Regions from separate parts of the Kushneria konosiri genome, predicted to be linked through region 1. Evidence: predicted binding sites of a transcription regulator. Region 1 holds the regulator's gene; each other region holds the start of a gene.
The links. Region 1 encodes LexA, which represses DNA repair genes until DNA is damaged. Its sites were predicted from a motif close to TACTGTNTANNTANACAGTA; they were not measured.
Positions count from the first base shown of each region.

Region 2: uvrA (excinuclease ABC subunit UvrA) is a predicted target of LexA. The motif match lies at 5,839-5,858, and genes of this name have one in related genera.
Region 3: B9G99_RS12100 (putative DNA modification/repair radical SAM protein) is a predicted target of LexA. The motif match lies at 3,286-3,305, and genes of this name have one in related genera.
Region 4: recA (recombinase RecA) is a predicted target of LexA. The motif match lies at 3,048-3,067, and genes of this name have one in related genera.

Region 1 is NZ_CP021323.1:2,990,431-2,998,401, forward strand. Features, by position in the region: gene topA (type I DNA topoisomerase) at 1-2,238, shown strand, start outside; gene B9G99_RS13805 (DUF6586 family protein) at 2,235-2,693, shown strand; gene B9G99_RS13810 (hypothetical protein) at 2,774-3,019, shown strand; gene lexA (transcriptional repressor LexA) at 3,362-4,006, opposite strand; gene B9G99_RS13820 (TetR/AcrR family transcriptional regulator) at 4,172-4,879, shown strand; gene nagZ (beta-N-acetylhexosaminidase) at 4,876-5,916, shown strand; gene B9G99_RS13830 (mechanosensitive ion channel family protein) at 5,931-7,385, shown strand; gene B9G99_RS13835 (hypoxanthine-guanine phosphoribosyltransferase) at 7,408-7,965, shown strand.
Region 2 is NZ_CP021323.1:746,810-754,780, reverse strand. Features, by position in the region: gene rpsD (30S ribosomal protein S4) at 1-367, shown strand, start outside; gene B9G99_RS03485 (DNA-directed RNA polymerase subunit alpha) at 417-1,415, shown strand; gene rplQ (50S ribosomal protein L17) at 1,456-1,842, shown strand; gene B9G99_RS03475 (EAL domain-containing protein) at 2,023-2,727, shown strand; gene uvrA (excinuclease ABC subunit UvrA) at 2,794-5,625, opposite strand; gene ssb (single-stranded DNA-binding protein) at 5,936-6,520, shown strand; gene B9G99_RS03460 (glycosyltransferase family 4 protein) at 6,603-7,691, opposite strand; gene B9G99_RS03455 (DNA topoisomerase IB) at 7,833-7,971, opposite strand, start outside.
Region 3 is NZ_CP021323.1:2,610,052-2,618,022, reverse strand. Features, by position in the region: gene B9G99_RS12120 (pectate lyase family protein) at 1-386, shown strand, start outside; gene dkgB (2,5-didehydrogluconate reductase DkgB) at 470-1,270, opposite strand; gene lpxO (lipid A hydroxylase LpxO) at 1,565-2,461, shown strand; gene B9G99_RS12105 (4'-phosphopantetheinyl transferase family protein) at 2,474-3,214, shown strand; gene B9G99_RS12100 (putative DNA modification/repair radical SAM protein) at 3,318-4,532, shown strand; gene B9G99_RS12095 (TIGR03915 family putative DNA repair protein) at 4,555-5,439, shown strand; gene B9G99_RS12090 (AEC family transporter) at 5,538-6,413, shown strand; gene B9G99_RS12085 (sugar porter family MFS transporter) at 6,501-7,971, opposite strand, start outside.
Region 4 is NZ_CP021323.1:2,356,627-2,364,597, reverse strand. Features, by position in the region: gene alaS (alanine--tRNA ligase) at 1-1,121, opposite strand, end outside; gene B9G99_RS10960 (regulatory protein RecX) at 1,398-1,844, opposite strand; gene recA (recombinase RecA) at 1,934-3,004, opposite strand; gene B9G99_RS10950 (CinA family protein) at 3,149-3,652, opposite strand; gene mutS (DNA mismatch repair protein MutS) at 3,887-6,433, shown strand; gene fdxA (ferredoxin FdxA) at 6,586-6,909, shown strand; gene eno (phosphopyruvate hydratase) at 7,498-7,971, opposite strand, start outside.

The DNA.
Region 1 (7,971 bases):
CGCTATCGGCGAGTGGTGTTCAACGAGATCACCAAAAATGCCATTGCCCAGGCGTTTGAGACACCCGGTGAGCTCAAGCTTGACCGGGTGCATGCCCAGCAGGCTCGCCGGTTTCTGGATCGGGTCGTCGGTTTCATGGTGTCCCCGCTGCTGTGGAACAAGGTGGCGCGCGGGCTCTCTGCCGGTCGGGTTCAGTCCGTTGCGGTTAGATTGATCGTCGAGCGCGAGCGCGAAATTCGTGCCTTTACCCCTGAAGAATACTGGGACGTGCACGCTGATCTTGAAGCCGGCAGCGGTGATCAGGTGCGCTTTGAAGTGGCGCGCCACGGTGGCGAAACGTTCCGACCGGTCAGCGAGTCACAGACCACTTCGCTGATCGCGCCGTTGAAAACGGCTGATTACGTCATTACCGGTCGAGAGGATCGCCCGACTTCCAGCAAGCCGGGCGCTCCCTTTATTACCTCGACGCTACAGCAGGCTGCCAGTGGCCGCCTCGGGTTTTCGGTCAAAAAGACCATGACCCTGGCCCAGCGACTGTATGAAGCTGGTTACATCACCTATATGCGTACCGATTCGACCAATTTGTCCGCCGATGCCATTACGATGGCGCGAGACTATGTCGAATCTGAGATGGGCAGTGATTATCTGCCCGAAACGCCCAATGTTTATTCCAGCAAGGCCGGTGCCCAGGAAGCGCATGAAGCGATCAGGCCGACCGACGTTCACCGTCGAGCGGACGATCTTGGCAGCATGGAGCGTGATGCCGAGCGTCTCTATGAACTGATCTGGCGCCAGTTTCTGGCCTGTCAGATGGTGCCTGCCCAGTATCTGTCGACCACGCTGAGCATTGAGGTCGAGAATTTCGAGCTGCGTGCCAAGGGGCGGGTTCTGCGCTTTGATGGCTATACCCGTGTGCTCAAGCCCTCCTCCAGAAAGGAAGAAGACCAGCAGCTGCCGGATATTGGCAAGGGAGAGCGTCTTGAGCTCAAGACGCTTGATCCGAAGCAGCATTTTACCAAGCCGACCGCGCGTTACACCGAAGCCAGTCTGGTCAAGGAGCTTGAAAAGCGGGGGATCGGCCGGCCGTCGACCTATGCGGCCATCATCTCAACGATTCAGGAGCGGGGCTACGTCAAGCTGGACAGTCGTCGATTCTATGCCGAGAAACTCGGTGAAATTGTCACCGACAGATTGATCGAGTCCTTTCAAAACCTGCTGGATTACGGGTTTACGGCACGCATGGAAGATGAGCTGGACCATGTTGCTGACGGAGAGCGTGACTGGCGCGAGCTTTTGAACAGCTTCTACGGCGATTTTCGTGCCCGCCTTGAGCATGCCGAAGGCGATGAAGGCATGCGTCCCAATCAGCCGGTGGAAACTGACATCAAGTGCCCCACCTGTGGTCGACCGATGCAGATTCGTATTGCCTCGACCGGCGTGTTTCTGGGGTGTTCAGGCTATAATCTGCCGCCCAAGGAGCGCTGCAAGACCACCATCGATCTGCTGCCGGGTGATGAGGCGGTGCCGGCGGATGCCGATGACAATGCAGAGACCGATGCTCTTCGTGCCAAGCGCCGTAATCCCGATACAGGGACGGCGATGGACAGCTATCTCATCGATGAAACACGCAAGATCCACATCAGCAATGATGACGATGGCTATTACGAAATTGAGGAAGGCCACTTTCGCATCAAGGGCTATGAGGGCCCGACCATTGAGTGCGATAAATGTGGCTCGGAAATGCAGCTTCGTACCGGACGCTTTGGCAAATACTTCGCCTGCACCAATGATGACTGCAAAAATACCCGCAAGCTTTTGAAAAGTGGCGAACCAGCACCGCCCAAGATGGATCCGATTCCCATGCCGGAGCTGGCCTGTCAGAAGGTGGATGATCATTATGTGCTGCGTGACGGCGCCAGTGGTCTTTTTCTGGCGGCCAGTCAGTTTCCGAAAAATCGCGAAACCCGGCCGCCCCTGGTCAGCGAGATCAGGCCTCATGCCGATGCGCTGCCGGAGAAGTATCACTTTCTTCTGAAGGCACCGGATCATGACCCGGATGGTCACCCGGCGCAGATCCGCTTCTCGCGCAAGACCAAAAGTCAGTATGTGTTGAGCGAAGAAGAGGGCAAGGCGACTGGCTGGAAAGCGCTGTGGGATGGTAATCGCTGGCAGATCGAGGATAACCGGAAGGGAGCCAGTGCCAAAAAGGGCAGCAAGGCAGGGAAACAGGCTTCATGAGCCATCAGGGACGAACCAATCAGCTGCTCTATCAGGCCATGCTGTTGCTGGAACAACCGGCCGGGGATGACGAACACGCTGATGCCAGACGTCGGGCGCTCGAGGAAGGGGGGCTCTCGATGCTCGAGATGGCCCTTGAAAGCGTGATCAGGGAAATTGCCCATACCTGCCGTTGGCCATCAATGCACTGGCGTAGTGTATTGAATGAGCCGCCGGCACGCGTGGCAGAGATCGAGCTGTTGCGAGAACTCATGGGGCAACCTGAAAGCTGGCTGGCCAGGCTGCTGGTTCTGCTGGACCGTCTTCATGATGAAGGGGGTGCGGCCCAGCTTCGTCGCCATGACAACATGATCGTGTCCAGTCAGAGCGAGCCTCTTTCCCGGGAACTTGCAAGGTGTCTGGACGATTTTCGGACCCTGCTGCCCCGGCTTCGTGAAACCAGCTATGAATGGTAATGACTTGTTCTTGATAAACGTGACATCTTTCGCAGGTATTTTTCTAATTTTTTTCGCCGATCGGATCAACGGGGTAGCGCATGACTGAAGCGGCCGTATTTGAAATTGTCGAACTTGAAGACGGACAGTTTGTGCTGCGGGCCGCTGACAGTGATGACAGGAATGAACCTTTGGCCAGCATCCGCTTTTCATCGCAAACGCTGGAGCTGCTGCGTCATCATCGCTTTGATGTCGCCCGTGAGATGCTCGATCATCTGATTTCACGTTCTGTACTGGCTGATGACGATGATGCCATCGAGGCTCACGAGCCCGCCGCCATTCATTGATTCTATTATTTTGACCGGCTTGATACCTGTCCCTGGACAGGTATCGGCGTTTCAGGCCCTTGCGTCTGCAAAATGGAATGAATGACCTGGGTATGGCAGCCACGGCGCTTTTGGATATGGAAAAGTGCCGGCGTTGACCATTCACACGTCTGGTGGCGATGCGGGATCTAACGCGTCCTTTCGATAATGCCTGGCTGATGGAAAGCCGTAATGACGAGTGTCATCTGATGATGGGTATTTATCGGAGCGCCCGTGTTTCGCTGGGTAGACAGCGGCTCATGCAGCCACGGGTGGTACGTCAGGTGTGCCCGCAGGCACACCGTCACGAAAAAGAAGCAGGGGTTAAAGGCTATTGCCGTCGCCACCTCGAATGACCCCAACACCCACGCCCTCTATATCCAGGCTCTGACGGGTCAGATCAATCGTAATGGGCTCGAAGTCAGGATTTTCTGCAATCAGGCTGACGATGCTGCCCTGACGCTTGAAGCGCTTGACCGTCACATCATCTCCCAGTCGTGCCACGACTACCTGCCCATCGCGGGCATCATGCGTTCGATGCACGGCCAGCAGATCACCATCAAGAATACCGGCATCGCGCATGGAAAGGCCGCGAACACGCAACAGATAATCAGCCCCCGGATTGAAAAAATCGGCCGGCATCGGGCAATAACGTGAAATGTGCTCGGCAGCGAGGATCGGACTGCCGGCAGCGACTTCTCCGATCACGGGCAGACCGGCGTTGAGGCTTTCCGGTTCCTGTGCGACCTGTTCCTGAGCGGAAAGGCGAATGCCGCGCGAGGTGCCGGGGATCATCTCGATGACGCCCTTCTTGCGCAGCGCACGCAGATGCTCTTCGGCAGCATTGGGCGAACGAAAGCCCAATGCGCCGGCAATTTCGGCACGCGTGGGAGGGTAGCCGAGTTCACTGATGGTTCTGGCAATGAAATCGAATACGGCCTGTTGGCGTGCAGTCAACGGTCGTGTCATGGGCGATGGCCATTGTTGATGTATACAGTATGTGATTGTATCCAGTCATCAGATCAATGCAAGCGCTTCGATGCCGTCTCGAGTGGGGGTGAAAACGTGCATTGGTGATACCATCACGCTTTGGCCCGTACGTTTTATTTTCATGAAAGAGAACTGATATTTCCCATGGTGCCATCCGATACCGTGACCCGAATCCTCGATGCAGCCGAAGTCCTGTTTGCCGAGCATGGTTTTTCCGAAACATCGCTTCGTCGAATTACGGGTCGAGCCGAGGTCAACCTGGCTGCCGTCAATTACCATTTTGGCTCCAAGCAGGCGCTGATACAGGCAGTATTCTTTCGCTATCTCGACCCGTTCAGCGCTGATCTGCATCAGCGACTGGACAGGCTTGAAGCTGACGAGGCAGGAGCCTCTGATCTTGAGGGATTGCTTGATACGCTGTTTGCCAGCGTGCTGGAAATGCCCTCTGACAGCCATGATCTGAGAACCTTCATGAAGCTTCTGGGCCTGGCCTATTCACAGACGCAGCGCCATCTTCGTGACGAGCTTCGAGACCGGTATGGTGATATCTTCTCGCGCTTTTTAAAGCTCCTCAGGCAGGCCACCCCTGAGCTTGCCGACGATGAGCGCTTCTGGCGGCTGCATTTCATGCTGGGGTCGGTCATCTTTACGCTCTCCGGCCTCAATACGCTGCGCGATATCGCCGAACATGACTATCACCAGCGCATTACGATTCGGGAGCTGGCCCAGCGTTTAAAGCCGGTCGCATTACATGCGCTGCGTGCTCCGGTCATGAATGTTGCTTCAAATGCCACGACGACTCAGGATGCGGATCAGCTGACTTGCTACCCCAGAACAGGAACTCATTCATGACGGATCTCCAGGCCGAAGCGCCGATCGGCCCCCTGATGTGCGACATTCAGGGTACATGTCTAAACGATGACGAGAGAGGCTGGCTGGCTCACCACAGCGTGGGTGGCATTATCCTTTTTGCGCGCAACGTCGAGTCACCCGAGCAGATGCGAAAGCTGTGTGACGACATTCGGCGTGCTCGTCCCAATATCCTGATTGGCATCGATCAGGAGGGTGGGCGTGTTCAGCGTCTTCGCAACGGCGTGACCACGCTGCCCCCCATGGCCTTTCTGGGCCGGTACTATCTCGATGCACCCGCTGAAGCGCTTGAACTGGCGCGAGATACCGGCTGGCTGCTGGCGATGGAAATGGCCGCCTGCGGCGTCGATTTTTCCTTTGCGCCTGTGCTTGATCTTGATGATGCCCGCTGCCCGGCCATCGGCAATCGTGCCTTCTCGGATGATCCGCAGCACGTGACTGAATTGGCGGGCGCCTTTATCGAGGGGTTGTCTGATGCCGGTATGGCCAGCGTGGGCAAGCACTTCCCGGGGCATGGCGGTGTAACGCTCGATTCACACCTTGTCATGCCGGAAGACACACGCACGCTCGAGGCGCTCGAATCCCGTGACCTGATTCCCTTTCGAGCGCTGTCTGACCGGCTGAGCGGGATCATGCCTGCGCACGTGCGTTTTACCCGAATTGACGAACGGCCGGCCGGATTTTCGCGGCGCTGGCTGGAATATCTGCGTCATGACATCGGTTTTGAGGGGGTGATCGTTTCTGATGATCTTTCCATGGAGGGAGCGGCCATGGCCGGCGGCCCCGGAGAGCGGGTCATGGCGGCGCTGGAGGCCGGATGTGATCTGGCGCTTCTATGTAACGACCCGGTGGGAGCAGCAGAGGCCCGTCAGACGTTACATTCGTCCATGAAGAAGCCATTGACGCAGTGTCGTCTGGAACGACTACGCTTTGCCGGCGGCGTCGTTGATTTTGAAACACTGAAGGAGCAGCCGCGCTGGCACCGTACCAGGGAGCGGTTAGCGGATCTCCTTACCTGATAAGAGTGAATATAATGGCGCAGCAATCCGGCAGTGGTGCCTCATCATCAAGCGGCTCCCAACCCGACGGATCGGAAGCCACCCATTACTGGCAGCAGTTGCTTGACAGCACACAGGAATGGTCCAAGGGCTATTTTGGTCTGCCCGGCTGGGTACTGATGATTATTCTGGTCGTGCTGCTGGTGCTGCTGTTTGATCTGGTCTGCGCCTTTTTACTGGGTCGACTCGAGCGGCGCCTGAACAAGAGCCCGAGACGCTGGGATGACGCGCTGGTGCATGCGCTTCGCGGGCCGCTGCGGTTGTGGCTATGGCTTGGGGGGCTGTGCTCCATATTGACCCTGGGCGCTCAGGGGCTTGGTATCTCCGGCATTACCTTCTATGCCAGTCTCATTTTCGGGCTTTCGACGCTGGCCATCATATTCTGGGTTGAGGTGCGTCTGATGCAGCGCCTTGAACAGCGGCTGGTGTTTCCACCGGCTCATTCAAAGGCAAAACCGGTAGATCAGACCTCTGCTTCGGCCATTACCAAAATTACGGGGGCGCTGACGCTGATCCTGGTGCTGTTAATGGCCCTTCAGATGCTGGGTGTCTCGGTGTCGAGCCTTCTGGCAGTAGGTGGTGCAGGCGGTATTCTGATCGGTTTTGCTGCGCGCGATGTCATGGCCAACTTCTTTGGCGGCATGGTCGTTCATCTGGACAAGCCCTTTCAGGTCGGGCACTGGATTCGCTCTCCCGATCGCGAGATCGAAGGGATGGTTGAGGACATTGGCTGGCGTCTTACACGTATTCGTACCTTCAGTGGTCCGCCCATCTATGTGCCCAATGCAGTATTCAGCCGAATTATTGTCGAAACCCCTTCCCGCATGCATGTGCGACTGTTGTGGGAAACGATCGGCATACGTTATCAGGACGCGGACAAGGTCGAGGCCATTACCGGTGATATCGCCGAAATGCTGGAAAAAAATGAAGATGTCGAAAACGATGAATTCATTACCGTCAGTGTCAGCGGTTATGGCGAGTACAGCATCAATATCATGGTATATGCCCTGACCAAAGTCGTTGACTGGCAGCAGTACAATATCGCCAAGCAAAATATCCTGCTGTCGGTATGCGATATCGTTTATGACCATGGTGCCGAACTTGCGATTCCGGCGTCCCGTATCCATGTGCCCGATGAGATCAGGCTCGGACGACCCTCTTCACAAACACACGATGACGCCACGAATACAGAGGAGCCAGACACCGACGCCTCCCGGGAGGTTTCATGCGACGATGAAGGGTCTGCTGGCACACGTACTACTCGTCGGGACGATCGTGAGCTTGAGTCGCAAGAGAATAATCGGCAGGATGGCGAGCTTTCAAACTCGCGCCCCCGTCGCCTGAATAATGAAAAGCGCCGCAATTCGGACCGAAAGCGTCAGGGGCCTTTTGACAACGATGCAGACAGTGAGTCAGATGGCGATGCCTGAACAGCACGACGGTCACTTTGAGATGGCCCAGTATCATAACGACATGAAGGTCCTGATGGATGAGGCAGATTGCCTGATCGACCTTCCCGCAGTCGAAAGGGCTCTGGATGATATGGCCAGCCGACTGACCCAGTCGCTCTCCGACAGCATGCCGGTATTTTACTGCGTCATGAACGGTGGGCTGATCACTACCGGCCATTTGCTCACCCGATTGGGATTTCCTCTGGAAGTGGACTATCTCCATGCCACACGCTATCGCGGCGGTCTTCGCGGCGGTGAGCTGTTCTGGCGCGTTTCGCCCGAAATTCCAATGGCCGGTCGCCACGTGGTCATCGTGGATGACATCCTCGATGAGGGAGCAACACTTGCTGCCATCCTCGAATACTGCCACCAGGCGGGGGCAGCCAGTGTGTCCTCGGCAGTACTGGTCGAGAAGATACATGACCGCAAGGCCGTGCCCGACCTCAAGGCGGACTACTGTGGCCTTGAAGTTGAGGATCGCTATGTTTTCGGTTTTGGCATGGACTACAAGGGCTATTGGCGCAACGCGCCGGGTATCTTCGCCCCGCGCGGGCTCTGACCCCTC
Region 2 (7,971 bases), 1.3 Mb from region 1:
CACTGGTGAAGTTCTGCTTCAGCTCCTCGAGACTCGCCTCGACAACGTTGTCTATCGCATGGGCTTTGGCTCGACTCGCAGCGAATCTCGCCAGCTGGTCAGCCACAAGGCCATCGCCGTCAACGGTCGTACCGTCAACGTGGCGTCCTACAAGGTTCGTCCCGGTGACGTGGTCAGCGTTCGTGAAAAGGCCAAGAATCAGTCGCGCATTCAGCAGTCCCTCGAACTTGCTGGCAATCGCGGCGATGTAAGCTGGGTCGACGTTGACTCGAAGAAGATGGAAGGCACTTTCAAGGCCCTGCCTGAGCGCGGCGACCTGTCTGCCGACATCAACGAAAACCTGATTGTCGAGCTGTACTCCAAATAAGCATTGAGCTTTTTTGGATTAACCGTTTGGCAGCCTGATAGGTGTTCATATGCAGCGTTCAGTGACAGAGTTTCTAAGACCTCGCGACATCAAGGTCGAAGAAGTCAGCGCGAATCATGCAAAGATCGTGCTCGAGCCTTTCGAGCGCGGCTTTGGTCATACTCTCGGGAACGCCCTGCGTCGTATTCTGCTGTCATCCATGCCTGGGTGTGCGATTACAGAAGCAGAAATCGAAGGCGTTCTGCACGAGTACAGCGCGATCGAAGGTGTTCAGGAAGATGTTATTGAAATCCTCCTGAATCTGAAGGGCGTGTCCATCAAGATGCATGGCCGCGATGACGTTGTATTAACGCTGAACAAGCAGGGCCCGGGCATCATGACCGCCGGCGATATTGCCGCTGATCATGACATCGAGATTGTCAATCCGGATCACGTCATTGCTCATATCAATGATGGCTGTGAACTGAAAATGCAGCTGCGCGTCATGCGCGGCCGTGGCTACGAGCCTGCAGACGTCCGTGCCGAGCGTGATGATGAGTCACGCGCCATTGGACGGCTTCAGCTTGACGCCACGTACACACCGGTTCGCCGTGTTTCCTATGCTGTCGAAGCAGCGCGTGTTGAACAGCGCACTGACCTCGACAAGCTGGTCATTGATCTGGAAACCGATGGCACGCTGGATCCCGAAGAAGCCATTCGCCGCTCTGCAACCATTCTGCAGGAGCAGCTGGCTGCCTTCGTTGATCTTGAAGCCGAGAAAGAGCAGGAAGTAGTGGAAGAGGAAGATCAAATCGATCCGATTCTGCTGCGTCCTGTCGACGATCTCGAATTGACTGTCCGAAGTGCCAACTGCCTCAAGGCCGAGAATATCTACTATATCGGTGACCTGATTCAGCGCACCGAGGTAGAGCTTCTTAAAACACCCAATCTCGGCAAGAAGTCGTTGAATGAAATCAAGGACGTTCTCGAGGCCCGTAATCTTTCACTCGGCATGCGGCTGGACAATTGGCCGCCGGCGAGCCTGAAAGACGACAAGGCCTCTGCCTGAACGGGTGACTCGCGCCCCAGATTGGTAAGGAATCTTATCCATGCGTCATCGTAAAACCGGTCGTCATCTAAGCCGTAACAGCTCGCATCGTAATGCCATGTTCCAGAACATGTGCATTTCGCTGGTCGAGCATGAAATGATCAAAACCACGCTGCCCAAGGCCAAGGAGCTGCGTCGTTATATTGAGCCGCTGATCACCCTGTCAAAGAATGACAGTGTGGCCAATCGCCGTCTGGCGTTCAGCCGTACCCGTTCCAAGGATACGGTTGGCAAGCTCTTTAACGAGCTGGGTCCGCGCTACAACACCCGTCCGGGTGGTTATGTACGCGTTCTCAAGTGCGGCTTCCGTGCCGGCGACAACGCGCCCATGGCGTACGTCGAGCTGGTTGATCGCCCGGTAGCAGCAGAAGCCAGCGGCGAAGAATAAACCGCCCTTTTTGCTATCGTCAGAAAAGCCGACCTCCGGGTCGGCTTTTTTTGTCTCTGAAAAATACCTTCCTGATCCATACTGACAATCCAATCAGCCTTTTGAGTGCTTGCCGTGGGATGTCATTTCGTCAACGGGGAATGTGAAAACTGTCAAAATGATCTGCCGTTCTCTTTTACCATGGCCTTTCAGCCGATTGTGGATCTTGAAAATGGCAGCGTTTTTGCGCATGAAGCACTGGTTCGCGGTGTTAATGGTGAGTCAGCCTGGTCAATACTGTCGCAGGTCACGCCAAAGGATCTTTATGCCTTTGATCAGGCCTGTCGGGTCCGTGCGATCGAGATGGCCAGCCAGCTGGGCATGACCTCCAGGCTGTCCATCAATTTCCTGCCCAATGCTGTTTACGAGCCACGTGCCTGCATACGTGCCACCCTTAAAGTAGCCGAGCGGGTGGGGTGGTCTCTTGATAACCTGATTTTCGAGATTACCGAAAACGAGCATGTGACGGATCGCGATCATCTGCACCACATCGTCGAGGAGTATCATGAGATGGGGTTTAGTGTGGCGCTGGATGATTTTGGTACCGGCCATGCCAACCTTGATCTTTTGACGGTATTGTCACCGAATCATCTGAAGCTGGATCGAATCTTGATCAGCAATATTGATCACGATCGGCGGCGTCAGAACATGGTGCGTCACATCTGCTCGATGGCTGGATCCCTTGATATGGGGCTGGTGGCTGAAGGGGTCGAAACGCTGGAAGAAGCGCGATGGCTGTATCAAAACGGCATCACGCGTCATCAGGGCTATTACTATGCACGACCTGCCTTTCAGGCCCTGCCTGACATTGATCCGGGGTGTTTCAGCGCTGTAACCGCCGCATAAAAAGGCCGGAAGCAGGGTGGCTTCCGGCCTTGCCCTTCAAGGGTCTGGAAAGTTATTTATATACAGTCAGTAGCCTCGCGCCAGCAGCGGCTTCAAAAAGCGTCCGGTATGTGAGATCTCCTGCTCGCTGATCTCTTCGGGTGTGCCTTCGGCAATGATGCGTCCGCCGCCGGAACCGCCCTCGGGGCCGAGATCAACAATCCAGTCGGCTGTTTTGATCACATCCAGGTTGTGCTCGATCACCACTACAGAATTACCCTGATCGCGCAGTCGATGCAGGACGCCCAGCAGCTGTCTGATGTCCTCGAAATGAAGCCCTGTTGTAGGTTCATCAAGAATATAGAGCGTCTTGCCGGTATCACGCTTGGCCAGCTCTCGCGCCAGCTTGACGCGCTGCGCCTCCCCTCCGGATAGCGTGATCGCACTTTGCCCAAGCTTGATGTAGGACAGTCCGACGTCCATCAGGGTCTGCAGTCGACGAGCGATGGCGGGGACCGGCGAGAAAAACTCGACGGCTTCCTCGATCGTCATCTCCAACACATCGTGAATGCTTTGCCCCTTGTAGAGTACGTCCAAGGTTTCCCGGTTATATCGACGACCGCCGCAGACGTCACAGGGCACGTAAATGTCGGGCAGAAAATGCATTTCCACCTTGATCATCCCTTCGCCCTGACATGCTTCACAACGTCCGCCCTTGACGTTGAACGAGAAACGCCCGGGCTTGTAGCCGCGGGAGCGAGCTTCGGGCGTACCGGCAAACAGTTCCCGGATGGGCGTAAAGATGCCGGTATAGGTAGCCGGGTTGGAGCGCGGCGTTCGTCCGATGGGGCTCTGGTCGATATCAATGACCTTGTCGAGCTGATCGAGGCCCTCGATCGTCTTGTAGGCAGAGGGCGTCAGTGTGGTGGCCTTGTTGAGTTCGCGCGCCGCCACGGGCATCAGCGTGGCATTGATCAGGGTCGACTTTCCTGAACCCGATACACCCGTCACGCAGACAAAAAGGCCCAGCGGCAGCGCCAGATCCACGTTATCCAGATTATTGCCGGAGGCCCTGGTCAGGTGCAGCACCTTCTCCGGATTGATCGGCGTGCGCGTTGACGGGATCTCGATGCGTCGAGTGCCCGACAGATACTGGCCGGTCAGCGAGTCCTGACTGGCCTCAATGTCATCCGGGGTGCCCTGAGCGATAATCTGACCCCCGTGGACGCCGGCGCCAGGGCCGATATCGAGCACATGATCGGCAGAGCGGATGGCATCTTCATCGTGTTCGACCACGATGACCGTGTTACCCAGATCGCGCAGCCGGGTCAGGGTCTGCAGGAGACGATCATTGTCACGCTGATGAAGGCCGATGGAGGGTTCATCGAGAATGTACATGACCCCTACCAGTCCGGCACCGATCTGGCTGGCCAATCGAATGCGCTGAGCTTCGCCGCCTGACAGGGTGTCAGCACTGCGTTCCAGCGTCAGGTAGTCGAGTCCGACATTGACCAGAAATTCGAGACGGCTGGTGATCTCGTAGAGGATGCGCGTGGCGATTTCCCCGCGGCGTCCGGGAAGGTCCATGACGCCAAAAAAGGTTCGGGCCTCGCCAATCGGTTTGGTGACGACCGACGGCAGCGAATGGTCATCGACAAAAACGTGACGCGCCTCACGGCGTAAACGACTGCCGTGACAGGTCGGGCAGGGGCGTACGGCCAGATGGCGCGATAGATCATCACGGACCATGCTCGAATCGGTTTCCCGATAACGGCGTTCCATATTGGGCAGCACGCCTTCAAAGGCATGCTCGCGTGAGACTTTCTTGCCGCGATCGTTAACGTAGGAAAACGAAATGGATTCGCGACCGCTACCATGCAGAACGACATCGCGAACGCGTTGCGGCAACTGCTTCCAGGGCGTTTCCAGCTCGAACTTGTAGTGCGCCGCCACGGCTTCCAGCTGATTGAAATAGTAGATGCTGCGTCTGTCCCATCCCTTGATGACGCCTTCAGACAGGGAGAGTTCGTCCTGACGGATAAGCTTGTCGGGATCGAAGAACTGATGCACCCCCAGCCCGTCGCAGCTCGGACAGGCACCTGCAGGATTGTTGAAAGAGAACATGCGCGGCTCGAGCTCGGCGATCGAGTAGCCACAGATGGGGCAGGCAAAGCGAGATGAAAAAATCATGTCCTCACGATCGCCGTCCATGAAATGCAGCACGGCTGCGCCATCGGCAAGTCCGAGCGCGGTTTCAAAGGACTCTGCCAGACGCTGTTCGATGTCCTCTCGGATCTTCAGGCGGTCTACCACGACACTGATGTCATGCTTCTTGTTCTTGTCGAGCGTGGGCAGCTCATCGAATTCATACGTTTGACCGTCGATCTGAACCCTCACGAAGCCCTGGGTGCGCAGTTCGGTCAACGTCTGCTGATGTTCTCCCTTGCGGCCCTTGATGATGGGCGCCAGCAGCATGACCCGAGTGCCTTCTTCCAGCGCGAGTGTCTGGTCGACCATCTGCGAAACGGTCTGAGCCTCCAGGTCAAGCTCGTGATCAGGGCAGCGTGGCGTCCCTGCACGGGCATAGAGCAGGCGCAGGTAGTCGTATATTTCGGTGATGGTGCCGACGGTCGAGCGCGGATTGTGCGACGTGGATTTTTGTTCGATGGAGATGGCCGGTGACAGCCCTTCGATGTGGTCAACATCGGGCTTTTCCATCATTGAGAGAAACTGACGCGCATAGGTCGAGAGTGATTCGACGTAGCGGCGTTGTCCTTCTGCATACAGAGTGTCAAAGGCCAGGGAAGACTTGCCTGATCCGGAGAGCCCGGTAATGACAATCAGCTTGTCACGGGGCAGCTCGACATCAATGTTCTTCAGGTTGTGGGTGCGGGCCCCACTCACCGAAATACGATCCATACCTACCTCATCGCCGGCGTCGGAAAGACACTATAGAAGGTGTTGAAAGCGAGGCGCAAAATGCAGTGCACAGCGTTTTCCATGTGGCGCGCAGCCCGGTAAAATGGAGCTGGCATGCCATAAAGGTTGGGTGCCTGTCAGGGCACATCAAAAGTCACCGCGCAGGATGCCCCTTTTGTACGTTCGGGTATCTGCGTGGCAAGGCCTGCATTGCAGTGAATATCCATACAGTTATTATAGACGATCATGTCAAGGCGATGGCCTTGTCAGTTCATTCGTTTAAACATGCCAGCCGGCACTGGAGAGAAACATGGCCCGTGGGGTAAACAAGGTCATACTGATCGGCAATCTGGGTCAGGACCCGGAAGTACGTTTTCTGCCCTCCGGCAGTCCTGTCTGCAATCTGCGTCTGGCAACTACTGATACCTGGACCGATCGTCAGAGCGGTCAGCGTCAGGAACGCACCGAGTGGCACAGCGTTGTCATGTTCAACAAGCTGGCTGAAATTGCGCAGCAGTATGTCAAAAAAGGTTCGCGCCTTTATATCGAAGGGCGTCTGCAGACCCGCAAGTGGCAGGGTCAGGATGGCCAGGATCGCTATTCGACCGAAATCGTGGCCAACGACATGCAGATGCTGGATAGTCGCAGCGGAGCTCAGGGCGGTGACTTCGGTGGTCAGGGCGGCGGTGGCTATGGCCAGGGTGGTTACGATCAGCAGGGCGGCGGTGCGCGCCAGAACAGCCCCTCGGGTGGTCAGAACCAGGGCGGCTACGGTCAGGGCCAGGGCAACTATGGTCAGAGCCCTCAGCAACACCAGCAGGGTGGTCAAAACCAGGGGGGCGGCGCGCCGAACCCCGGCAGCTTCGACGATTTCGACGACGAAATTCCGTTCTAGATTTTTCCTTTTGCTGAATAAAATTAAAGTAATGGTGCCTTCCTTTCAGGAGGCACCATTTTTTTTCATAGCGCTTCATGCATTACAGAGAATTAAAGAGTTTTCTCCAGTGATGAATGACTTCATGACGATCAAAGCGCTTGGCGTTTTGAGCTGCGGCTGCCGATAAGGCTTCATATTTTTCAGGATCGATAGCCTTTTCTATTGCATCAGCAAACTCTTTTTGGTCGAAAGTAGGGACCAGATATCCATCCTTTCCATCGGTGACTATTTCACGCGGACCTGTTTCACAGTCGAAGGCAACGATAGGTAGTGAATAGTATTGCGCTTCTATCAACGACATCGGCAATCCCTCGAACCTGGAAGGCATTAGCATAATGTCCGCGCGTTTATATAATTGTCCTATATCCTGACTGCTACCATAAAGCTCACAGTGGTTTTCTAGTTCATGTTGTTCAATTAAGGATTGTAGCTTGGTACGATCTTCGCCTTCCCCAGCGATAATGAGCTTCCAGTCAGGATGGCGTTTGGTAAAATCTTTCCAGGCGGGAATTAACAGATCAAAACCTTTCTGATAGGTCAGCCGTCCTACACCAATAGCTGTTTTATTCGATGGCGCGGTTCTTGTTTGCAAAACTTCAGTAAAAGGAGAGGGGTTGGGGATATAAAGAAGATTTGAACGATTCCTGAATTGATCAATATCCCTAGAAGTTAAAAATACAACTCTGTCATAGCGGGGAAGTGTGGCTCGTTTGAGTTTTAATACCAGCCCTGAATGACTACTGAAAGCAATGTGCTCACAAGCAACATGCTTTGTTTTTCGCGAAAATAAACGATCTTTCAGTATAAATGGAGCGGCAAAAACCGTAAGGCGACCCATGCTGGGATAAAGTACAATATCCGGACGGTCCTCTTTTATAATAGTGAAGGCTTGCGATAACAGTTTGAGATAGCCAGCCTGGCCGGAAAGATTGCTTTTATTTAAAGGTACAATATGGATGTTGGAAAAATCATAGGTCGTGTGTGAATCCTTATCGAGTAGCCCTATGATCTTGATATTTGCTTCTTTTGCCAGCAGAGGAAGAATAACGCTGCAAACACGTTCAATGCCGCCGCCGGTCGTTATATTGTCAATAATCACATAAATTTTTTTGCCGGCTAAATCATTCATCAAGGATATTCCTGAAGCGTTTATATGGGTCAAGTGTTTTGGGTGAAAAAGAGCCAAGTTGGTTTAAATAAAAACTGATAATTATATGGCAAGCCTACTATCTGTTGCGACAGGAGGCTATGCAGATGCAAGACTGTTTTCTTATTTTCTCTTCAGACGGGCCTGAAGGAGCTTCAGAATGGCGCGTTCTTCAGGGCCCGTTAGATCATCCTCATCAAGGGCATCCTCAATCTGCTCCAGAAAGTGTCGCAATAGCCGGCCATCAAGGTAGTTTTCGATC
Region 3 (7,971 bases), 380 kb from region 1:
TCGGGATGACTGGCGTCAGCGAGATGATGATCAATGGTGAAAAGGTCAAGCTGACCACGGGCATACCCCAGCATTTTCTGTGGCGTCAGGACAAGCTCAGCCGAGGGCTGGGGTGCTTCACGACCAATCAGGTCATAACGGAGGGCACGATCAAGCTGGTGACCGAATATCTACTGGATAACCCATTGATTCAGATCACCGTAGAAGATCAGGGAGTTCGCTTTGACGGGCTCAAACATCTGAACAGCTACATTAATACAACCAAGACACGCCGCCAGTGCACAGGCTTTGAACTCTATTTTGTGGATGCCCAGGGCAATCCCAAAACGCCTACAGCCTTTTCGATGCAGATGCTGACCCTCAACCCATCGCTGCTAAGCTCCTGAATTTGAGCCGCTTCACTAATAAAAAAGGGGCGCCCAATGGGCGCCCCTTTTCAATATCTCATCAAGATACCGAATCAGAGACATTATTCGTCCCATGCCGGCGCAAAGGAAGGGTTGGCGATGCGCTCGCCGCGATCGAGTGCATTGATGCGCTCGATCTCATCGTCGCTCAGCGACAGTGTCATGGCTTCCAGATTGGACTGCTGGTGAGCTCGCTTCGTGGAAGAAGGAATCACCACAATATCGCGCGCCGCTACCCAGGCCAATGCTACCTGTGCCGGCGTAACACCGTGATGATCAGCAATCTCTTTAAGGGTATCGTCTTCCATCACCTTTCCAACTGCCAAAGGCATGTAGCCGGTCACTCTGAGGCCCTTTTGCTGACAGTGCTTCACCAGCGCCTTGTTGGCCAGGAAAGGATGCACCTCAATCTGGTTGGTAACGATCTGGTCACCGCCTTCAACGCCAAGCGCCTCGTCAATCTGAGCGATGGTAAAGTTGGAAACGCCGATATTACGGGTTAAACCCCGCTTTTTGGCTTCGACCAGCGCACCAATCGACTCGGCAACCGGTACTTCGTTGTCCGGCGAAGGCCAGTGAAGCAGCACCAGATCCACATGATCGGTGCCAAGTTTTTCAAGGCTCTCTTCGAGGCTTTTGATTAGATCGTCATGGGCAAAGCGATCAGTCCAGATCTTGGTCGTCAAAAAGATGTCTTTACGCGCCACACCGCTTTCGGCGATGGCTTGCCCAACATCAGCTTCGTTACCATACATCTGTGCGGTGTCGATATGTCGATAGCCCAGCTCAAGTGCCGTTGTCACCGAATCGATGACCTCCTGGCCCTTGAGGCGATAGGTACCCAGACCAATATCGGGAATCATGTGACCTCCTGTCAGATGGCGCTCGAAACGCCTTGTAACTGCTCGACGGCCATCGGCCGTGGACCCTTGATTGATGGTCCAGTAATGACATTAGGCCCTATACCGCATCTTTCAAGTCGTTAGCCTGCAAATAATATCGACAAAGCCAGGGACAATGAGCATGATGGCGATGGGAAAGCCCCCTGGACTTTAGTAATGACACTCATTTGCGAACATGCGAGACTGCGCCGCCAGTAGTCTGGAAGACAACATTATCGCCGACGTTAACGGCAATCATCCGGAAAAGAGATCGCTATGATCAAATGGACAATCGTGGCCCTGATCGTGGCCAGCATCCTTTATGTGCATTTTCGTGGCCGCGTTCGTCACAAGCCCTTTCGCCAGCTGTCGGATCACTCGAGCTTCATGGCGCCCATCAATGCATTCATGTACCTGTTTTCAAAAGTGCCGGACCGCCCCTATCACCGCGCCGAAGACTTTCCAGGTATTGAAGCACTGACCGCTCGCTGGGAAGAGATCCGCGATGAAGCGCTGACACTTGAAAATCACATCAAGGGATCGGCCAAAAAGGACGACGCCGGATTCAATTCGTTTTTCCGACGCGGCTGGAAGCGCTTTTATCTCAAATGGTATGGCGAAAGCCATGAATCAGCGCGCCAGCTCTGCCCGTGCACGACCGAGATTCTGGCCGGGATTCCCGGCGTCAAGGCCGCCATGTTTGCCGAGCTGCCCGCCGGCAGCAAGCTGATGAAGCATCGCGACCCCTATGCCGGCTCGATTCGCTATCACCTTGGCCTGCGTACGCCCAACGATGACCGCTGCCGCATCAACGTGGATGGCATCGACTACAGCTGGCGAGATGGTGAAGCGGTGCTTTTTGATGAGACCTTCATCCATTATGCCCAGAACGACACCGAACAGAATCGCCTGATCCTGTTTTGTGATATCGAGCGCCCCATGAAGTATCGCTGGGCAGCAGCGGTCAATCGCTGGTTCAGCCGTAACGTGATGGCCGCGGCAGCCTCCCCCAATGACGATAACGATCACACTGGCGGACTCAATCGTGCCTTCAAGTACATCTACAAGGTTCGTGAAGCCGGCAAGCGACTCAAAAAACAAAACAAGACACTTTATTACGTGATCAAGTGGCTGATTTTTGGCGGCATTATCGTCGGCCTGCTGTCCCTGTAACGTCGAGCTCTCATGTCTGATGCCATCGCGCTCCCGTACCTTCGCTGGCCCTTTATTACTCCGGCACGCGGAGCGCGACTGAGCATTACCTCCTTTGAGGTTCAACGCTTTGATGACAGCGCCTTTGCCTTTCATGGCATGGCACTGCCAGACACTCTTTCCCGCGCGGTCACCAAACGTCGTGCCGAATATCTGGCCGGCAGGGTGTGCGCTCGCCATGCGCTGTCCGCGCTTGATATCCACGTTGACACCCTGCCCAGTCTGGCAGACCGTCAGGTCGACTGGCCGCTACCGGCCATAGGATCCATTACTCACGCACGCGATCTTGCCGCCGCTCTGGTCGCTACCACATCGACTCATCAGGGGCTGGGGGTGGATGCCGAGTGCTGGCTAAGCCCCAGGCGCGCCGACTATCTTGCGACATCCATTCTGACGCCAGGCGAGCAGCGAGCCATTGGTGATTTCACGCCTGAACAGCGTGCCCGCATCGTTACGCTGACCTTCTCGCTCAAGGAGAGTCTTTTCAAGGCGCTTTATCCGCTCACCGGCACACGCTTTTATTTTCATGATGCTCGGATCGAGGGCGTCGATCCGACAGCTTCCGCAGGCCAGTGCACACTGATACTGGATTGTGCCTTGAGCGAGGCATGGCAGCCGGGCATGCGTCTGGTCGGCGATTATGCCGATCTGGAAGATCATGCCCTGACCGCCGTTATGGTAGAAGCTGACAAGAGTCCGACTAACCTTCGGTAAACGGGTACGCCTCTCAGGCACTGCGCTGACGTCATGAATGCAATTCAATTGTTGTTCATGCCCGCTCCCATTACTGTATACAAATACAGTTAAAGGAGTGCTCATGCAGCTCACCGACAAGCTGATCGTTCTCGCAGACGCCGCCAAATATGACGCTTCCTGTGCCAGCAGCGGTGCCCCAAAACGCTCTTCAAAGGGTCAGAAAGGGCTGGGCGCGACCAATGGCAATGGTATCTGTCACAGCTTCACACCGGATGGCCGATGCGTTGCACTGCTCAAGATCCTGATGACCAACTTCTGTCTTTACGACTGCCAGTATTGTATCAATCGACGCTCGAGCAACGTCCCGCGGGCGCGCTTCAGCGTCGATGAAATCGTGCGACTGACGCTCGATTTCTATCGCCGCAATCTCATCAGCGGGCTGTTTCTCAGTTCCGGCATCATTCGCTCCAATGACTACACCATGGAGGCACTGGTTAGAGTGGCCAGAACACTGCGCGTCGAGCATCAGTTTCGCGGCTATATTCATCTCAAGACAATCCCGGATGCCTCGCCCGATCTGATTCGACAGGCCGGTCTTTATGCTGACCGGCTCAGCGTCAATGTTGAGCTGCCGACCAGCCAGAGCCTGAACCGACTGGCGCCAGAGAAAAGTGACACCACCATTCGCCACGCCATGTCGACCATCCGCGACGGGCTGGACGAGGCCACTGCCGAACCAAAAGCGCCCCGATTTTCGCCCGGCGGGCAAAGTACCCAGATGATTGTGGGCGCCGACGATACCGATGATCACACCATTCTGGGCAACGTTCAGTCGCTGTATGGTGACTACCGGCTCAAGCGGGTCTACTACTCGGCCTTCTCTCCCATTCCGGAAAGCCCCTCGTCGGTACCACTGATCGCGCCGCCACTGCTGCGCGAACACCGCCTATATCAGGCCGATTTTTTGATCCGGGGATATGGTTTTCGGGCCGATGAGCTTTTAAAAGGCCCCGGCAACCTGTCGCTGGACATCGACCCCAAGCTTGCCTGGGCGCTCAACCATCGCGAGCTTTTCCCCATCGATCTGGATCGTGCTGACATGTACATGATCGCCCGGGTGCCTGGCATAGGTATTACCAGTGCCCGCCGTATCGAGGCGTTAAGGCGGGAGCGGCGCATCCGCTATACCGACCTCACCCGGCTGGGCTGCTCCATGAAAAAGCTCGCTCCCTTCATTACGACGCAGGATTACCGACCGCGTCAGGCCGGTCTTGAACGACAGGCACTGCTTGCCGAGATGCAAACGGTCACTCCAGGGCAAATGGCATTGCTTTAACCCTTCAGGAGGTGGTGTGACGATGTATACCCTGCATATGACCCGAGCCGACTTCGCCTGCTGGCGCGACCATGCCCGCCGCCTGCTGGCCGCCAGAGTGCCGCCAGGCGATGTCCTTTGGCAGAGTGAAGACTCTGCAGGTGATCTGTTTGCCAGCGGTGATACCGATCTACCCCCACCCGCCGAGACACCACTGGCATTGAAGCTTTCAAGGCACGATCTGCAGCGGCTGGAGTGCGCCTCTCGCTATTGGCCTACCCACCACCAGGAGTGCCGCTGGGCGCTACTCTATCGAGTGGTCTGGCGGCTGGCTCAGGGCGAAGGCGACGCTCTGCTGGCCGGAGACAGGGATGGTGCGGTCATCGAGCAGCGCGTCAAGGCCGTCAACCACGAAGTGCATCACATCCACGCCTTTTTACGGTTTCACCCGCAGTCGACCAATGAAGAACAGTACGCACCGGAATTTATCGCGTGGTTTGAGCCCCGCCATGATGTGCTTGAAGGGGCCGCTCGACATTTCATTGATCGGATGGGCCGGCACCGCTGGCTGATCATGACCCCTGAGGGCGCCATCGTCTGCGATGGGCGGCAGTGGCATATTGAACGCCCTGATGCCGGTACTTTTTCCGTACAGGATTATCAGGCGCTGTCGGCCATGGAAGATGACGCAGAAGATCTCTGGCTGGCCTACTATGCCAGCACGTTCAATCCGGCTCGCCTCAACGAAAAGACCATGGTACGCAGCATGCCCTCGCGCTTTTGGCGCCATATGCCCGAGCGGGCTCTGATTACCGGTCTGATCAGCCATGCCAGACATGGCGCTCGCCGACTGGGTCAGGACAGTCGGCTGGCAGACCAGCCCGGACATGTCATTACACTGCCCAAAGAAAATTATACGAAAGTATAATATTTCACGCCGGACAGCTTGCAACTGTCCTCATAACCCCGTGAAAATAACGATCTCGTTTCATTGCAGTCACCACTGCCGCCTGCACAGGGTTTTTCATGTTTTCACAAATCATGGCTGTCATGGTCCCCATTATGGTGGGCGCCGGCATCGGCTACTTCTGGGTACGCTTTCGACAGCCCTACCCTACCGGCTTCGTCACCAAGCTGGTCTTCAACGTCGGCACCCCCTGTCTTATCGTCAATGCCCTATCGAGCACGCATGTCGAGCTGTCGGCCTTCTCGAGCATGGCCACCGCGACCTTTCTATGCCTTCTGGTGCTGCTGGTTGTCGGCCTGCTGCTGTCTCGTATCACGAAGATGGACTGGCGCACCATCGTGCCATCGGTTCTTTTCCCCAACACCGGCAACATGGGCCTGCCGCTGGCCATGTATGCCTTTGGCGAAGGACGCGGCTTTTCACTGGCCATCGCCGTGTTCGTGATCGTCTCGATTGCCCAGTTCGTGGTGGGCAGCATCACCAGTAGTTCACGGCCGGTCAGAAATCTGCTGACCAACCCGACCATCTACGCCAGCATCATCGCGATTCTTCTGATGGCCTATCAGGTTACGCTGCCGGCCTGGCTTGCCAACAGCATCGAACTGCTGGCCGGCATGACCATTCCCATCATGTTGATTACGCTCGGTGTGGCACTGGCCAGTATTCGCGCACGCAACCTGTCGGCGGGTCTTGCCTTTGCACTGGGCAGGGTCGTGGTAGCCGGTATTATTGCGCAGGGCATTGGCCTGCTGCTGGGGCTGGATGAAGAAGCCCGAGGCATTCTGATGGTGATGATGTGCATGCCCATGGCGGTGTACAACTATCTTTTTGCCCAGAAGGCCGGACGCTCGCCGGAGTTTGTGGCGAGTCTGGTCATGTGTTCAACGCTTGCCTCGTTCATTTATCTGCCGCTGATGCTGATGTGGGTGATCTAAAGCGAACCGCCCAGCCCCATGTGAGACATGCAAAAGGCCCCACCGTAGTGGGGCCTTTTTGATGGCGTCATGGCTTATCGGGCTTTTTCACGCGGTTTGCGCATGACCTTCCCGGTAGCGCGAGCAGTCCTGCACTCGACCCTGACGAAACTTCTCGCCCATGAGCGTTTCCATTGACTCCAGCGGTACCCCCTTCGTTTCCGGCACAAAACGCCAGACGATCAACAAACTGATAAACGTGATGCTGCCGAACAGCCAGAACGGAAAGGCGCCATTGAACATGTCATTGAGCCATTCGCTGCCGCGCATCATCGGAAAGGTCTGCGCCACGATAAAGCCAGCCGTCCACTGAGCGCCCATGGCAAGTGCCATGCCCGACTCACGGATCGAATTGGGAAAGATTTCCGACAAAAGCGTCCAGCTGCAGCAACCCCATGAAATGGCATAGCCCGTGACATACACCATGATGGCCAGCATGGCGGTATAGCCCTGAACATCGAACCAGAAAACGGTGCCCAGTACGCCCATGCTCGCGATGCAGGCCAGTGAACCGATGGTCAAAAGACGCACGCGCCCGACGCGGTCAATCAGATACATCCCCACCAGATTGCCCACAATAAAGATCAGACCGATATAGCCTGTCTGCAGCAGCGCGCTTCCGGTGCTGTCGGTAACGCCGGAGAGTACGGTGGGCGCGTAATACATCACCACATTGATCCCGGAGAGCTGCTGCGCAGCCGATAAAAAGATACCGACCAGCGCAATACCCATCATGACGGGCTTTTTGAGGGCACTGCGTGAGCTGCGCTTTTCCTGACGAAGCTGTCGGTTCATGGCACGACGGCCGCTGGAGTTTCCTTCATCCAGTGAGTGGCGTACCTCCTCGACCATTGGTTCGATGTCCCTTTGCGGCGTAAAGCGCGCCAGTATTCGCCGGGCCCGGTCATACTGTCCATGCATGATGCACCAGCGCGGAGACTCGGGTACCAGCAAGAGCAAAACCGCAAAGAGCACGGCCGGAATGGCCTCGGAGCCCAGCATCCAGCGCCAGCCATAGTTGTTGAGCCACTCCTGGGCCACATCACGCGCAATAAAGTAGTTCACGAAAAATACGATCGTCTGGCCGACCACGAGAGATTGCTGAAACATGCTCAGCGTCCTGCCACGCCAGTGCTGGGGCGCCAGCTCCCCCATGTACATGGGAGACACCACACTGGCGATCCCTACAGCCACGCCGCCGACCAGACGCAGGACGATATAAAACCAGAAGGCAGGTGCCAGCGCCGACCCCAGGGCTGATACCAGAAACAGGGCAGCCGCTGTCATCATGGTCATGCGTCGACCCAGAATATTGGCCAGATAGCCGGCCCCCAGAGCACCCAGAATGCTGCCGATCACCACACTCGATACTGCCCAGCCCTTCATGGTGGCAGAGAGATCAAAATAGGTGGTGATCGAGTCGATGGCGCCTGAAATGACGGCCGTATCATAACCAAACAGAATGCCGCCAAGTGCTGCGACAAGGCAGATGGAAAGTATGTAGCCTATCCCGCTTGAA
Region 4 (7,971 bases), 630 kb from region 1:
TCGAGCCCGGCCAGTGCTTCATCGAGCAGGCGCATGCCGTGGTCCAGCGTGCGGGCGAACTGCTCCTCTTCACGCAACAGCACTCTTTCGATCTGCTCGCGACGCGCGCGCAACTCGGGATAGGCCTCCCCCATTTCCTCATCCAGTGCTGCGACCAGACGATGGAAGAAAGGCTGACGCGCGCCCAGCTTGTGACCGTGGCGGACTGCGCGACGAATGATACGACGCAGCACATAGCCGCGCCCTTCGTTGGAGGGCATCACGCCATCAACAATCAAAAAGGCGCATGAACGAATGTGATCGGCAATCACGCGCAATGAGGGCTGATGGATGTCGTCCTGGCCGGTAATCTCGGCAGCAGAAGCCAGCAGACGCTTGAAAAGATCAATCTCATAGTTGGAGTGCACGCCCTGCATGACGGCGGCAATCCGCTCAAGGCCCATGCCGGTATCGATGGAAGGACTGGGCAGCGGCGTCATGTTGCCCTGAGCGTCGCGGTCATACTGCATGAAAACCAGATTCCAGACCTCGATGTAGCGATCGCCGTCTTCATCCGGGCTTCCCGGAGGACCACCAAACACGTCCGGGCCATGATCGAAAAAGATTTCCGAAGAAGGGCCGCACGGTCCGGTTTCGCCCATCTGCCAGAAGTTGTCTTCTTCCAGACGCGAGAAGCGCTCGGCGCTGACCCCGATTTCGTTTAACCAGATATCGGCCGCTTCGTCATCGCTGACATGCACCGTGACCCAGAGCTTATCGGCAGGCAGCCCCAGGTTGACCGTCAGAAACTGCCAGGCGTATTGAATGGCCTCACGCTTGAAATAGTCGCCGAAGCTGAAGTTGCCCAGCATTTCAAACAGGGTGTGGTGGCGCGCGGTATAGCCGACGTTGTCCAGGTCATTGTGCTTGCCGCCGGCCCTGACACAGCGCTGCGCCGAAGTTGCCCGAACATAGGGCCTGGGATCGCGCCCCAAAAAGACATCCTTGAAAGGCACCATACCGGCATTGGTGAAAAGCAGCGTGGGGTCGTTATCAGGTACCAGTGAACTGGAAGGCACCTGGGTATGGCCATGCTGTTCAAAAAAATTCAGAAATGCTTGTCGTATGTCGGCGCTTTTCATGGGCTTCCCGTAAACAATGGGTCAGGTCATTTGAATGAGGCAACGAGCGATGCATCAAACGATGGGTGCATGGCAACCGTCGCCTGTCGTCAACATGCGCCTCGAGGAGTGACCCTCATGGTCTTCCATGTCTCGCCCGTGAGCACATCATGAAATACAGGATCACGACGAGACGAATTTTGGCGGCTTAATGTATCAGTATGTCGCATCCGGGTGCGACAGTCCGCATGCGCTCCATTTTGCCTCATGCCGGACGTGACATGCCAAGCCAGGATGTCACGACGGCCAGGCAAGCCGCAGGGCACTGCTGCACTGCTGGCCGTCAAACCCACGTGATGCCAGAAAGCGCTGGCGCTTGGCACGGGCTTTCATGTCGTCGCCGGGCCCGTCAAAACGGCGCTGAAGCGCCTCGGCGGCAAGCGATGTCCAGTCTGCGCTGCTCTCTTCCAGCGCCTGAGCAATCATGTCGCGTTCGATCCCCCGTCCGGACAGTTCTGCGCTGATCTTGCGCGGCCCCTGCAAACGCGCGATGCGCGAGCGGACGAAATGTTCCACAAACCGAGCATCGGACTGCAGATTTTCCTCGGCAAGACGATCCAGCAGCGCATTGACCTCCTCGGGCGCATGCTCGTGACGCAATAACCGCTCCTCGAGTTCGCTACGAGTATATTCACGCCGGGCCAGCAGTGTGATGGCCTCTTCATAAGGCGTTCTCTGTGACATCAACGTTCTCTCCATTTTTATACGTCAACGCAAAAGGGGCACGCTCCATTGAGCGTGCCCCTTTCAATACCACCATGGCGAGATAACGATTACAGAAGTTCGTCACCACCGGCATCAGCCGGTGCTTCGGCTTCTTCTGCCGCCTTCTCTTCTTCCTTCGTTTTCGGAGTCGTCAGAAGCTGGCCGCGGATGGCGTCTTCGATCTCCTGCATGACTTCGGGGTTATCTTCAAGATACTGGGCGGCGTTGGCCTTGCCCTGCCCGATCTTGTTGCCCTTGTAGCTGTACCAGGCACCGGCCTTGTTGACCAGGTTGCACTGGACACCGAGATCAACCACTTCGCCAGCATGGTAGATTCCCTTGCCATAGAGGATCTGGAACTCGGCCTGACGAAACGGCGGTGCCACCTTGTTCTTGACGACCTTGACGCGGGTTTCATTGCCCACGGCCTCATCGCCCTGCTTGACCGAGCCGGTCCGGCGAATGTCCAGACGCACGCTCGAGTAGAACTTGAGTGCGTTACCACCGGTAGTCGTTTCGGGATTACCAAACATGACACCGATTTTCATGCGGATCTGGTTGACGAACATCACCATGCAATTGGCATTCTTGATGTGTCCGGTCACCTTGCGCAGCGCCTGTGACATCAGACGCGCCTGAAGGCCAACGTGGGAATCGCCCATCTCGCCTTCAATCTCGGCACGCGGTGTCAAAGCGGCAACAGAGTCGACCACGATGACGTCTACGCCGCCGGAGCGCACCAGCATGTCGCAGATCTCGAGGGCCTGCTCACCGGTATCGGGCTGGGAGACCAGCATGTCATCAAGATTGACGCCCAGTTTTTCGGCGTAGCTGGGATCGAGTGCGTGTTCGGCATCGATAAAGGCGCAGGTCTTGCCCTGCTTTTGCGCCTGAGCAATGACGGACAGGGTAATGGTGGTTTTACCCGAAGCCTCGGGACCGAAAATCTCAACAATACGCCCATAGGGCAGACCGCCTACGCCAAGCGCGATATCGAGTCCCAGCGAGCCGGTAGACACGGCGGGAATTGCCACGCGGGGCGTATCGCCCATGCGCATGACGGCACCCTTGCCGAACTGTCGCTCGATCTGGGATAGCGCTGCATTAAGTGCCTTGGAGCGGTTGTCATCCTGTGCCATGTTGGCCCTCCTGTCGGGTCAGCCTGACGCTGATACGCCATTAAGCTGTATGCTTATCCAGTATTTTAAACCAAAAATACGGTCTGTCACATCCTTTTGATGACTTATTTCATCAAAAGGCTAAAAAGGCGGTGCAGACGCACGTTAGTCAAAGGGGTTTTCCTGCAGACGTTCGATCAGTCCCCTGAGTGCCAGTGCTACGGCATCACGACGCACCTCGAGGCGCTCTCCGTCAAGGCGATAGCACTGAGCCTGACTCTGGGTGGCGTTGCCCCACGCCAGCCAGACGGTGCCTACCGGCTTTTCGGGTGATCCGCCGCCAGGTCCTGCCACGCCACTGATGGCCACGCCAAGATCTGCGCCGCTGTCGCGACAGGCACCGCGCACCATCTCATGGACCACGGTTTCACTGACCGCACCGAAAAGCTCAAGAGACACCGACGACACACCCAGCAGGCGCTGCTTGGCGGCGTTGGAATAGGTCACGTAGCCGGTTTCGAAACATGACGAGCTGCCAGCAATGTCGGTAATGGCGCGCGCCACCCCGCCACCGGTACAGGATTCGGCGGTAGTCAGCACCACACGCTGCTGCTGACAGAGCAGACACAGCCGGCTGGCCAGCTCCTGTATGCCTGATGCTGTTGCCATGATAACTCCCCGCCGATCACATCGAATTCAAGGCCATCCATGGTACTTGATCACCACAGACAATGGGTACGCCCTCACCATCGCATGCTGTACACGCGTTGAACGCTTGCTGTCTGCACTATAGCAATACAGGGGAGGCAGCGGATCATGATAATCTGATGCCCTTTCACCTCACATGTCCTTGGACAGGGTCAATTTCACGTGGCAGGCAAGACCGAGTCCCAACCGACGCCGATGATGGCGCAGTATTTTCGTATCAAGCGCGAGCATCCCGATGTATTGCTGTTCTACCGCATGGGAGACTTCTACGAACTCTTTCATGACGATGCCAGACGCGCGGCCTCACTGCTCGACATTACACTGACCGCACGCGGCACCTCCAACGGCGCGCCCATTCCCATGGCGGGCGTGCCCTATCACAGCGCAGAAGGCTATCTGGCCCGGCTGGTGCGCATGGGCGAATCTGTCGCCATCTGTGAGCAGATCGGCGACCCGGCGACCGCCAAGGGGCCGGTCGAGCGTCGGGTCGTACGGATTGTTACCCCCGGCACGCTGCACGATGAAGCGCTGCTTGACGAGCGCCGTGACAACCTGGTTGCAGCACTTCATGGCGATAATGACCACTGGGGACTGGCTTGGCTCGAGCTCTCCAGCGGGCGCTTCAGTGTGTTGGAAGTCGAAGGCGAAGGCGACATGCTCGCCGAACTGCACCGGCTTGATCCTGCCGAGCTTCTGGTCATGGAAAGCCTGCGCCTGCCCGCACGTCTGGAAGAACGCCCCGGTCTGCGGCGCCAGAGCGACTGGCACTTTGATCTGGAAACCTCCCGGCGTCTTCTGTGCGATCAGCTGCAGGTACAAAACCTTTCCGGCTTTGGCTGCGACCACCTGACCCGGGCACTGACGGCCGGCGGTGTACTGATCGATTATGTACGCGATACTCAGCGCACCGCCCTGCCCCACATCACCGCCATCGGCGTTGAAAACCGCGATGAATCGGTGGTGATCGACGCCGCCAGCCGACGCAATCTGGAAATTGACCAGAACATGGCGGGCGGTCAGGACAACACTCTGGCCTCGGTGCTGGATACCACAGCCACGGCGATGGGCGCGCGCCTTTTAAGGCGGTGGCTCAACCGCCCCCTGCGCGACCGGGATCAGATCAACGCCCGACAGCAGGGTGTGCGGCTTCTGGGCGAAGAGGACCATGTCGAAGCTTTCAACGCTATCCTCCGCGGTATCGGCGACGTGGAACGCATTCTGGCACGCGTGGCCCTGCTCAGCGCTCGCCCGCGTGATCTTGCCCGACTGCGTGATGCCCTCAATGCCTTGCCGGCGCTGGCAGAGCGGCTGGAAGGCATTGCCCGGGGCAGTGCGCTGGATGATCTTTCCCGCCACATCGTTCCCTATCCCGAGCTTGCCGACACGCTGACCCGGGCATTGATCGACAGCCCACCGGTCGTGATTCGCGACGGCGGTGTCATTCGTGAAGGCTTTGATGAGGAACTCGACGAATTCAGGGCACTGCAGGAGAACGCCGGCGACTATCTGGTCCAGCTGGAAACACGCGAACGTGAGCGCACCGGCCTTTCAGGACTCAAGGTGGGCTACAACCGCGTCCACGGCTACTACATCGAGATTCCGCGCGCTCAGGCACGTGAAGTCCCTGCAGACTACATCCGGCGCCAGACACTCAAAAACGCCGAGCGTTTCATCATTCCCGAACTCAAGACCTTTGAGGACAAGGCGCTCTCGGCCCGCACCCGAGCACTGGCGCGCGAAAAGCTGCTGTACGACGGCCTGCTCGAGGCCCTCAATGCCGAGCTGACTGCGCTGACCCGGACTGCCCAGGCACTGGCCACGCTGGATGTACTACACGCTTTTGCCGAACGCGCGCAGACGCTGTCGCTGGTCTGCCCGACGCTGCGTGAGGCGCCCGGCATGACCATTCGTGACGGCCGGCATCCAGTGGTCGAGCATGTCTCGAGCCACCCCTTTGTGCCCAACGATCTGCATTTTGACGATGTTACCCGCATGCTCGTGATTACCGGACCCAACATGGGCGGTAAATCGACCTTCATGCGTCAGAACGCGCTGATCGCCCTGCTGGCGCATACCGGATGTTTCGTGCCGGCAAGCCATGCCGAAATCGGCCCGATTGATCGTATCTTTACGCGTATCGGCTCCTCGGACGATCTGGCTGGCGGCCGTTCGACCTTCATGGTCGAAATGACCGAAACGGCCAGCATCCTGCATAACGCTACCGACCAGAGTCTGGTGCTGATGGACGAGATCGGCCGCGGCACCAGCACCTTTGACGGGCTATCGCTGGCCTGGGCGGCCGCCGAGCATCTGACCGGTACGCGCGCCTTCACACTGTTTGCCACGCACTACTTCGAGATGACCGGTCTACCCGAGCAGGCAGAAGGTGTCGCCAATGTGCATCTCAATGCCACCGAGCATAACGACGGCATCGTCTTCATGCATCGGGTCGAGCCAGGCCCGGCCAGTCAGAGCTACGGCCTGCAGGTGGCGCAACTGGCAGGGGTGCCCCGCGCCGTGATTGCCCGCGCCCGCGAAAAGCTTCTCATGCTGGAGGCTCAGGACAGCGAGCACCCGGTCGCCCCGCATCAGGCGCCGGCACCAAGGCAGAATGATCTTTTTGCCAGCACGCCGCACCCGGTGGTTGAGGCACTCTCGCAGCTGGATCTGGACGCCCTGTCACCGCGCCAGGCCCAGGAGTGGCTCTATCAGTGGCGCGAGAAGATAAAACAGGACTCGTAAGTCGGTCGGCCCGTCCTTTCATCAGAAGCGGCTTGTCGCCGGGCGGGCCGGCCTTCTAGAATAAGGCCCCTTTGTGGGCCGCCCCACACCCCTTTTCAGCACTGCCTGTCCCTGCATGGGCAGTGATCGCCTGCTACCCTGGAGTTCGTGACATGACCTTTGTCGTCACCGAGAACTGCATTCAATGTAAATACACGGACTGCGTGGAAGTCTGCCCGGTTGACTGCTTCTATGAAGGTCCCAATTTTCTGGTCATTCATCCAGACGAATGCATTGACTGTGCCCTGTGCGAACCGGAATGTCCGGCCGAGGCCATTTTTTCGGAAGACGAACTGCCCGAAGGGCAGGAAAAGTTTATCGAGATCAACGCCGATCTCGCCGAGCAGTGGCCCAACATCAACGAGCGCAGCGATCCGCCGGCCGATGCCGACGAGTGGAACGGTGTTCCCGGCAAGATCGACAAGCTGGTGCGCTGATATTCGGATCGGGGCCAAGCTGCCCCGACCGCTCCCCCCTCTGATTTTCATGTCACCTGCTGCGGCTGCCGCACGTGCTTTTGTGGCATCCTGGCGCCAGCATTGCTGTCTTTTACGCATAAAAAAAGGCGGCCCATAGGGGCCGCCCTTGCATCCTGCGTCCTTGAGCCATTTCGTTGGCTCTCTATCCATCGGCGGCATCCATGCGGAGAAATCGAATCCATCCGATACCCAGCGCGCCATCAATCAAGTTTGTCGTTGGTGTTCTGAGCGGGGCCATCCATTTGCCGCCGTCAGTTGAGTCTCGATCAGAATATCTGATCGATTAAAAGATTTTGAAAAAAGCGCTAATCGAGAGAAGTAGCGACCGCCTTGTTTTCTTTTGGCAAAAAAACCAGGCGAATCAATATTTTAAGAGGGAAGGTAACTTCAGGCCCGTTATCGGGCCGCTTCGAATATCCATATGGTGGGTTCTGCCCCCCCATCGGGTCAAGGTAATCGTCCAGGATTCGTCAAATATATAGGGCGGGCATAAAAAATCCGACTACCATGGGTAGCCGGATTAATTTTAGTGATTCGGGTCAGGAATCAGGATTGACCCTTCACTTCTGACAGCCCCTTGTAGGGTGCCTTGCCGGCCAGCTGATCTTCGATCACCAGCAGACGGTTGTATTTGGCAACACGGTCGCTGCGTGACAGGGAGCCGGTCTTGATCTGCCCGGCACAGGTGCCTACGGCCAGATCCGCGATGGTGGTGTCTTCCGTCTCGCCACTACGATGAGAGATCACAGCGGTGTAGCCGGCATCGCGTGCCATCTTGATCGCATCAAGCGTCTCGGTCAGCGAACCAATCTGGTTGAACTTGATCAGAATCGAATTACCAATGCCCTTTTCGATGCCTTCACGGAAGATACGCGTATTGGTCACGAACAGATCATCGCCGACCAGCTGTACACGATCACCCAGCTTGTCGGTCAGCGCTTTCCAGCCGTCCCAGTCCGACTCGTCCAGTCCATCCTCAATGGAAACAATGGGGTACTGATCGACCAGCTCGGCCAGATA